4 regions of the Halomonas sp. A29 genome follow, and region 1 is predicted to be linked to each of the others. Evidence: predicted binding sites of a transcription regulator. Region 1 holds the regulator's gene; each other region holds the start of a gene.
The links. Region 1 encodes LexA, which represses DNA repair genes until DNA is damaged. Its sites were predicted from a motif close to TACTGTNTANNTANACAGTA; they were not measured.
Positions count from the first base shown of each region.

Region 2: SPH52_RS00825 (LexA family protein) is a predicted target of LexA. The motif match lies at 859-878, and genes of this name have one in related genera.
Region 3: recA (recombinase RecA) is a predicted target of LexA. The motif match lies at 837-856, and genes of this name have one in related genera.
Region 4: SPH52_RS02560 (LexA family protein) is a predicted target of LexA. The motif match lies at 1,053-1,072, and genes of this name have one in related genera.

Region 1 is NZ_JAXQPR010000010.1:78,605-80,792, reverse strand. Features, by position in the region: gene dinB (DNA polymerase IV) at 1-375, opposite strand, end outside; gene lexA (transcriptional repressor LexA) at 517-1,164, opposite strand; gene SPH52_RS18585 (TetR/AcrR family transcriptional regulator) at 1,363-2,031, shown strand; gene SPH52_RS18580 (L,D-transpeptidase family protein) at 2,031-2,188, shown strand, end outside.
Region 2 is NZ_JAXQPR010000001.1:170,042-172,229, reverse strand. Features, by position in the region: gene SPH52_RS00830 (MgtC/SapB family protein) at 1-736, opposite strand, end outside; gene SPH52_RS00825 (LexA family protein) at 895-1,353, shown strand; gene SPH52_RS00820 (Y-family DNA polymerase) at 1,350-2,188, shown strand, end outside.
Region 3 is NZ_JAXQPR010000001.1:548,639-550,826, reverse strand. Features, by position in the region: gene mutS (DNA mismatch repair protein MutS) at 1-31, opposite strand, end outside; gene SPH52_RS02700 (CinA family protein) at 274-786, shown strand; gene recA (recombinase RecA) at 935-1,996, shown strand; gene SPH52_RS02690 (regulatory protein RecX) at 2,000-2,188, shown strand, end outside.
Region 4 is NZ_JAXQPR010000001.1:524,212-526,399, forward strand. Features, by position in the region: gene ccmB (heme exporter protein CcmB) at 1-259, opposite strand, end outside; gene ccmA (cytochrome c biogenesis heme-transporting ATPase CcmA) at 246-890, opposite strand; gene SPH52_RS02560 (LexA family protein) at 1,094-1,573, shown strand; gene SPH52_RS02565 (IMPACT family protein) at 1,573-2,188, shown strand, end outside.

The DNA.
Region 1 (2,188 bases):
GCGCGCCATCCAGGTGGCGCTGCCCGAGAAGCGGGTCACGGCGGTGACGTCGAGAAACGCCTCGTCCAGCGAGAGCGGCTCCACCAGCGGCGTCAGTTCGTGAAAGATCTCAAGCAGCTGCCGCGAGGCTTCGCGGTAGCGATCGAAGTCGCCGGGGAGGAGGGTGAGGTGTGGGCACAGGCGCAGCGCCCGCGCCGTAGGCATGGCGGAATGGATGCCGTAGGCGCGGGCAGGGTAATTACAGGTGGAGATGACGCCGCGCCCCTCGGCGCTGCCACCGATCGCCAGCGGCACCTCCCGCAGCGCCGGGTTGTCACGCATCTCCACCGCGGCGTAGAAGCAATCGCAATCGGCATGCAGAATCTTGCGGTTCATTGGTGCGTTGTTCCGCTCAGCTGGAGCGCTTTCTGGGCAATGACCAGACCAGGCGGAGCTCGACGAGGAAGCGGAGTTGACTGAAGTCAATGAGCATTCCGAGGAGAGCCCCAACGCCGTATGGTCGAGGCCAGGAAGCGATCAACCCAAAGCTTGGCCGCTGCCGCCGCGTATAACTCCCACTCCGATGCCCTCGATCTCCAGCGCCTGGTGGCGCAGATCCACTTCGATAGGCGCAAAGTCGGCGTTCTCGGCCTCCAGCACTACGTGATGCCCCTGGCGGTGGAAGCGCTTGACCGTGACCTCGTCGTCCAGGCGTGCCACCACGATCTGGCCGTCGCGTACGCGATCAGTGCGGTGCACGGCCAGCAGGTCGCCTTCGAGAATGCCGGCATCCTTCATCGACAGGCCGCGAACCTTGAGCAGGTAATCGGCGCGCGGGGTGAAGAAGTCCGGGGGCAGGGGGCAATAGCGGTCGATGTGCTCGGCGGCAAGGACGGGGCTACCGGCGGCGACTTCACCAATGATGGGCAGCCCCTCGTTGCCCGGCTCGCTGACGGTGCTGTCGGCTTCCTGGGCCGGCAGGCGGATACCGCGCGAGGTGCCCCGAATCACTCGTATCACGCCCTTGCGTTCCAGTGCGCGCAGATGTTCTTCCGCGGCATTGGGCGAACGGAAGCCCAGCGCGCGGGCGATTTCTGCACGGGTAGGCGGGTAGCCGAGTTCGTTCATGGTCTTGACGATGAAGTCATAAACGTTCTGCTGGCGCGAGGTGAGAGGGCGTGTCATGGCTAACTCCAATGGCGTGACTGCCGTATTGGTCAAGTATACAGCATGGAAGCCCATACAGTAAAAGGTGATGTTTGGGGGCGGCTCTCTTGCTTAGGTCGTTTAAAACGCTCTCGGTTTTCCATACGTTGAGCGATAATGCGTAATGACGTAGACTTTTGTTATGTTTAAAACAGTTGTTTCCAGTGGAAAGTGATCATGGCCCAGACCGATACCGTCACGCGCATCCTCGACACTGCCGAGGTGCTGTTCGCCGAACGCGGCTTCGCCGAAACCTCGCTGCGCACCATCACCAGCAAGGCTCGCGTCAATCTCGCCGCGGTCAACTATCACTTCGGCTCGAAGAAGGCGCTGATCCAGGCGGTCTTCTCGCGCTATCTCGATCCCTTCACGGTGCGCTTCCACCATGCCCTGGATGAGCTCGAGGCGCGTCACGCCGGTGGCATCATTCCGCTGGAGGAGCTGCTGGAAACCATGGCACGCACCGTGCTCGAGGTGCCTGCCGAGAAGCACAGCCTCAAGGTCTTCATGAAGTTGCTGGGGCTGGCCTACAGCCAGGCCCAGGGGCACCTGCGGCGTCATATCCAGGAGGAGTACGGCAGTGTCTTCACCCGCTTTACCGACCTAGTGCGACGCGCCACCCCCGAGCTACCCGATGCCGAGCGGTTCTGGCGCCTGCACTTCGTCCTCGGTACGGTGATCTTCACGCTGTCCGGTCTCGATGCGCTGCGTGACATTGCCGAGAAGGATTACCACGAGCATGTCTCTGTACGCGATTTGATACGGCGCCTGCGACCCGTGGTGGTGGCTGCCATGAACGCTCCTCTGCCGCCGCCTCCCGCCATGCAGCCGGCCAAGGCAAGCTGATGCGAACGCCTCGACTGGACGCATTGCCGCCTCAGGATGGGCGCTGGTTCGAGGTCGATGTCGGTCGCCAGTGCCTCGTCCACTGGCAGGGCGAGCGCCCCTTGGCGGAGTGGCCGGTGTCGACGGCGCTGGCGGGGACGGGCCAGCGCGAGGGCAG
Region 2 (2,188 bases), on a different contig from region 1:
GCATCGGGGCGAGCTGCGGTTCGCGGCGTGCCTGGCGGGCGTACTGCAGGGTCAGGGCGGTGGAGGAGGTGAGCCCGGCGAACAGTCCGGTGAACAGAATGCCTTTTTCGGTGCCGCCGAGGCGCACGGCAAAATAGCCGATGAAAGAGATCGAGGCGATCAATACCACCAGCCACCAGATCTCGTAGGGGTTGAGTACGCCGCCAGGGCCCATGTCTTCGTTGGGCAGTAGCGGCAGCATCACGACGCTGATCAGCAGCAGCTTGAGACCGGCGTCGAGCTCGTTGGCCTGCAGCTTGTTGAGCAGGCCATGGATCTCGCGCTTGTTGTCGAGGATCAGCGCCGTGACCACTGCACAGGTCGTGGCCAGGGCGATGTTCACCGCCACCGCCAGGGAGCCGAAGCAGAACGTCAGCAGCAGTCCGATCAGGCCGGTGATGCTGTAGTCGCGGCTCTGCTCCATGCGAGCGCGGTAGCCGACCAGGGCGATGATTGCCACGGCCAGGAAAATCAGTGGAAAGGCCCAGGGCGTCAGCACTTCCGCGAGCAGGGCCGCTATGCCACCGAACAGGCCCACCAAGGCATGGGTGCGCACCCCGGCCACACGCTCGCCCCACTTCCGCTCGCGCGCAACCCAGCCGCGCTCGATGCCGATCAGCGCACCCAGCAGCAATGCCACGGCAAGCTCCATGAGAACGGTATTATCGGCCAGAAAGTCGCTGGCAAGGTCGTCCATGCCGTTTCCTTCCCTGGAAAGCCTCTCCCTCTAGCGTGGAACGCTAGGCCGCTACCTTCAACTGTGGATGGTCGGCGTTTTCCGTTCGCGAAGCGCTTGCCAAGGGACGGATCCATGTCGAATACTGTATATGATTACAGTATTTGTTTGGAGGCCCCATGGAGCTTGCCCCTTTCTCCTTCTTGCGCGCCGTCTGCAGTGCCACCACGGGAGCCGGTCTGCAAGCCCAGCCCTTGCTGGGCTGCCGGGTGCGGGCCGGTTTCCCCAGCCCTGCCGACGATCATCTGGATGGCGACCTCAACCTGCACGAATATGTCGTGCGGCGTCCAGCATCCACCTATTTCGTGCGCGCCGAAGGAGATTCGATGCGAGGTGACGGTATCCACGATGGCGACTTGCTGGTGGTGGACCGCAGTCTGGAGCCGTTGCCCGGACGGGTGATCGTGATAGCGGTGGATGGTGAGCTCACCGTCAAGCGGCTGGCCCACCAGCGCGGGCGCACCGTACTGCTGGCCAGCAACCCAAGCTTTGCGCCGATTCCATTGGAAGGGCGCGAATGCCATGTGTGGGGCGTGGTGACCCATGTCGTTCATGCCTTGCCGGGGGCCTTGCCATGATCGCCTTGGTCGATGGCGATAGCTTCTACGTCAGCTGTGAGCGGGCCTTCGATCCGCGTCTGGAAGGGCTGCCGGTAGGTGTACTCTCCAATAACGATGGCTGCGTGGTGGCGCGCTCACGGGAGCTCAAGGCGCTAGGCGTGGCCATGGGGGCGCCATTGCATCAGTTGCCCCCGGCTATCCGCCGCCAGTCCGTGCTGCTTTCCAGCAACTACGCCCTCTACGGCGATGTCTCACGCCGGGTGAACCAAGTGCTCGCTGAATTCTCCCCAGTGGTGGAGCTCTATTCGATCGATGAGAGTTTCGTGCACTTTTCCGGCTTTGAGCCTGGGGCGCTGGAAGCCCATTGCCAGCGACTGCGTGAGACAGTGCAGCGTTGGACGGGTATCCCGGCCGGCGTGGGCCTGGCCCCCACTCGGGTGCTGGCCAAGCTGGCCAACCGCTTGACCAAGCGTGAGCTGGGCTACGAAGGCGTGTGCCTGCTCGAGGCCGATAGTGACGTAACCTGCCAGGTGCTTGAGCAACTGCCGGTTTCTGACCTGTGGGGCGTAGCCCGGCGAACAGCCGAGCGGTTGCAACTGATGGGTATCGAGACGGCCTGGCAACTGCGACAGGCCGATCCCAAGTGGATCCGTGGGTCCTTTTCGGTCGTACTTGAGCGTGTCGTCTGGGAGCTACGCGGCCATTCGACCATCGAACTCGAGGACCTGTCCATGCCACGCCAGCGCATCCTGGTGTCGCGCTCCTTCGGCAAGTTGAGCAGCGAGCTTGCCGACCTGCAGGCCGCCACGCGGCAGCATGCCACCCGGGCTGCCGAGAAATTGCGCCGCCAGGG
Region 3 (2,188 bases), on a different contig from region 1:
TCGGCACGTCTGTCTTGACCGCGTCGTTCATGCTTTCTCGGCTGGCTCGTCGGTTGTGCGGGGCATAGGAGAGGGCAAGGTTACCACGCGCTGCCCGTGGTCGACATGTTGGAACGCGCCTCCCCGGGCTGCGCTCTTCCGTTGGCTGCGATTGAAGCGCGGGTCGTTTATCACCCTGCCTGTACCGAGGGGAAGGATGCGCTATGGTAGCAGGCAGTTGCAGGACAAGCGGCCGGCGCCTGTCGCCGGTCCTCTCGAACAAGGAGCGATACCATGCCTCATAGCGCTTCCAGCCTGGCCAACCTCGACCTCGCCACGCTCGCCGAACGTCTCGGGCGGCGCTGCCGCGAGCGCGGCGTGAACGTCACTGCCGCCGAGTCGTGTACCGGCGGCGGGGTGGCCAGTGCAATCACCTCGGTAGCCGGCAGCTCGGACTACTTCGAGACCGGCTACGTCACCTACTCCAATGCCGCCAAGGCGCGCCTGCTTGGCGTTCCCGAGGCGTTGATCGCCCAGCACGGCGCCGTCAGTCAGGCGGTGGTGGAGGCCATGGTGGCGGGCGCCTGCCGCGACAGCGGGGCCAATCTCGGCGTGGCGATCAGTGGCGTGGCCGGGCCCGATGGTGGGACGCCGGAGAAACCGGTGGGCACCGTGTGGCTGGCCTGGGGCAGCGAAGCGAGCCAGCAGGCCGAGCGTTTCCAGTTTCCCGGAGACCGTCGTGCGGTGCGCGAACGGGCGGTACGCGAGGCCATCGTCGGGCTGATTCGCTATCTCGAAGCCGGCTAGGCGCTCGTATTCGTCGGGTGGCTAGTCGCGCGGCGAATTTTTCGTCATACTACTGTCCAACCATACAGTGTCCAGGCGAGCTCCCCATCGGCAGCCCGCCATCCATTTTGCACCTGCAAGCGTCAGCGTGTTCTGCGAGGAGAGCCTCATGGCACAGGATGAAAATCGTTCCAAGGCATTGAATGCCGCCCTTTCCCAGATCGAGCGCCAGTTCGGCAAGGGTACCGTGATGCGCCTGGGCGATGCGCCGCGGGTGGTGATGCCGTCGGTCTCCACCGGTTCGCTGGGGCTCGACATCGCGCTCGGTATCGGCGGCCTGCCCTTCGGCCGGGTGGTGGAGATCTTCGGGCCGGAGTCCTCGGGCAAGACCACCCTGACCCTGTCGGTGATCGCCGAGGCCCAGAAACAGGGCAAGACCTGCGCCTTCATCGACGCCGAGCATGCGCTCGACCCGAGCTACGCCGAGAAGCTCGGCGTCAACCTCGATGACCTGCTGGTCTCGCAGCCGGACACCGGCGAGCAGGCGCTGGAAATCTGCGACATGCTGGTACGCTCCGGCGGTGTCGACGTGATCATCATCGACTCGGTGGCGGCACTCACCCCGCGGGCCGAGATCGAAGGCGAGATGGGCGATTCCCATGTCGGCCTGCAGGCACGCCTGATGTCCCAGGCGCTGCGCAAGATCACCGGCCACATCAAGAACGCCAACTGCCTGGTGGTGTTCATCAACCAGATCCGCATGAAGATCGGCGTGATGTTCGGCAGCCCCGAGACCACCACCGGTGGCAACGCACTCAAGTTCTACGCCAGCGTGCGCCTGGACATCCGGCGTACCGGCTCGGTGAAGCAGGGTGACGAGGTGACCGGCAACGAGACCCGCGTCAAGGTGGTGAAGAACAAGGTGGCGCCGCCGTTCCGCCAGGCCGAGTTCCAGATCCTCTACGGCAAGGGTATCTACCATGCCGGGGAGGTAATCGACCTGGGCGTGCAGTGCAACCTGGTCGACAAGGCGGGTGCCTGGTACAGCTACAAGGGCAACAAGATCGGCCAGGGCAAGGCCAACGCCGCCCAGTTCCTCGAGGACAACCCGGCGGTGATGGAGGAGATCGAGAGCCAGATTCGTGCCCAGCTGCTCGCGGCCCCGACCCCGAAGGAAGAGGTCGAAGAGCCGGTCGCCGCCGAGGCCGAGCGCGAGGACGACCTGCTCTAAGCCATGCCTGCACCGTCCGGCACCGAGCGTGCGTCGTCCCCGCGGGACGACGCCATCCGCCTGCTGGCACGGCGCGAGTATTCCCGCGCCGAGCTGGAGCAGCGGCTCTCTCTCCGGGGGCATCCCGCCGAGGCGGTCGACGCCTGCCTCGATGAACTGACTGTCGAAGGGTTGCAGTCCGACGTGCGCTTT
Region 4 (2,188 bases), on a different contig from region 1:
GCGCCGCCAGCAGCGCCGCCACCCACAGCAGGCCGGGAGCGATGGCCGCCAGAAGCGCCGGATCGGGGGAAATGCCGATCGGGAACAGGGTAATGACGATGGCGAAGAACACCAGGGGGTTCAGCACCTCGCTGCGACGCCGCAGCAGCAATACCAGGTCTCGTTTCAGCGTTGCCCACACTGCGACAGCAAGGCCGCCGCGAGGTTCCTCGCGAACCACCGCAACCTCCTCGGTCAGTGCACCGTCAGATACCGGCATCGTCCCCTCCCCCGCCAAGGCGGACGCGACGCAGCTCGGCGCATGGCGTCAGTTCGTGGTGAGTGGTGACCAGCACGCATCCGCCACGGCGGGCATGTTCGACCAGACGACGCTCCAGCGCTGCGACGCCGTCGCGGTCGATCGCGGTAAAGGGCTCGTCCAGTACCCACAGCGGACGCGGCGTGAGCGTGAGACGCGCCAGCGCCACCCGTCGCTGCTGCCCGGCGGAGAGCTGCCCGGCCGGCACGTCTTCGAAGCCGACCAGGCCGACATCCTCCAGCGCCTTGAAGCGCGCCGCCTCGCCCCCGGGATGACCGGCCAGCGCTTGATACCAGGTGAGATTCTCCAGCGGCGTCAGTGCAGCTTTCACGCCTGGCGCATGCCCCATGTAGAGCAGGTTTGCCAGGAACGATTCGCGGGCCTCGCGCATCGGCTGTTCATTCCAGAACAGCTCGCCCTCGTAGTCGGCCAACTGGCCGGAGAGGATCTTCAGCAGAGTGGTCTTGCCACTGCCGTTGGGGCCCTCCACACGGACGATCTCGCCCGCTTGGATATCCAGGTTCAAACCCCGGAACAGCCAGCGGTCATCACGTTCGCAGGCCAGGCTTTGCGCTTGCAGACGCAGGCTCAACGGCACTCTCCAGGAAAGGGTAAATTCGACGGAAATGCTACACTGAATGGCTTTTAGCCGCTAGCAAACCGGGTGCGTCACGGCGCCACCCTTGCCTCAGGTCAAGGCAAAGATATATCAGCAATACTTGCCACTCGCCGACCGCTTGGTATGATGCAAGACACCTGTACATTTCAACAGGGTCGCAAAGAGGGGGAACGCCAATGCCAACGCCTTCCATGCAGTACCTGTACCGACGTCCGAATCTGCCCATCGCCGACTCCTGGGCCAGTGTCGACGCCACCGACCTCACCGAGGTTCCCTTGCTGGGGGACGTTTCGGCGGGCCTGCCCATCGAAGCCTGCCCCAGCGGCGGCAGCGTCCGCGCCCCCGCCTGCATGGTTCGTCGCAACACCTACGCCCTGCGCGTGCGCGGCGACTCGATGATCGACTGCAACATCTTCGACGGCGACGTGATCATCATCGAGCGCCAGGAGAGCGCCGAGAACGGCGAGACTGCCGTAGTGCTGATCAACCAGCAGGAAGTCACGCTGAAGAAGCTCTACATCGAGAAGAGCGGCGTTCGCCTGCAGCCGGCCAACGAGAATATGGCGCCCATCTACCTCAAGAACAGCGACATCGAGGTACTCGGCATGGTGATGGGCGTGGTGCGCCAGCAAGAGCGGCACGAGATGACCCACTGATGCGTTATCCGGTGCCCGACCTGCCACCCGACCGTTGGCGGGAGAGCGTCACCGAAGTGGAAAAGAGCCGCTTCATCGTCTGGCTCTGCCATGCGCCCGACGTGGCGGCCTTCGAGCGCCTGCTGGCCGAAGCTCGCCGCGCTCACCCCAATGCCAGCCACCACTGCAGCACCTACATCGCCGGCCCGCCTGGCGAGCAGAACGCCATCGGCTTCTCCGACGACGGCGAACCCGGTGGTACCGCGGGGCGTCCCATGTTCCAGGTGCTCGAGGGCGCCAGGCTGGGCCAGGTAGGTTGCGTGGTGACGCGCTACTTCGGCGGCACCAAGCTCGGCACCGGCGGCCTGGCTCGCGCCTACGCCCAGGCCGTGGCGCGGGGGCTCGAGGAATTGCCGCGCCGGGAAGTGGTCGAGCGCACCGCGCTCAGGCTCAAGGTCGACTTCGCTGGCGAAGCCGAAGCACGTGCCTGGCTGGAAAGCCACGATGTACCGGTCGATGCGGCCGACTACGCCAGCGATGGTGTCGCACTCACCGTGGGCTGGCCGAGCGATGCCGACGTAGACCTGACACCGCTTGAAGCTCGCCTGCGCGGTCGCCTAACTCTGCTCGACGCTC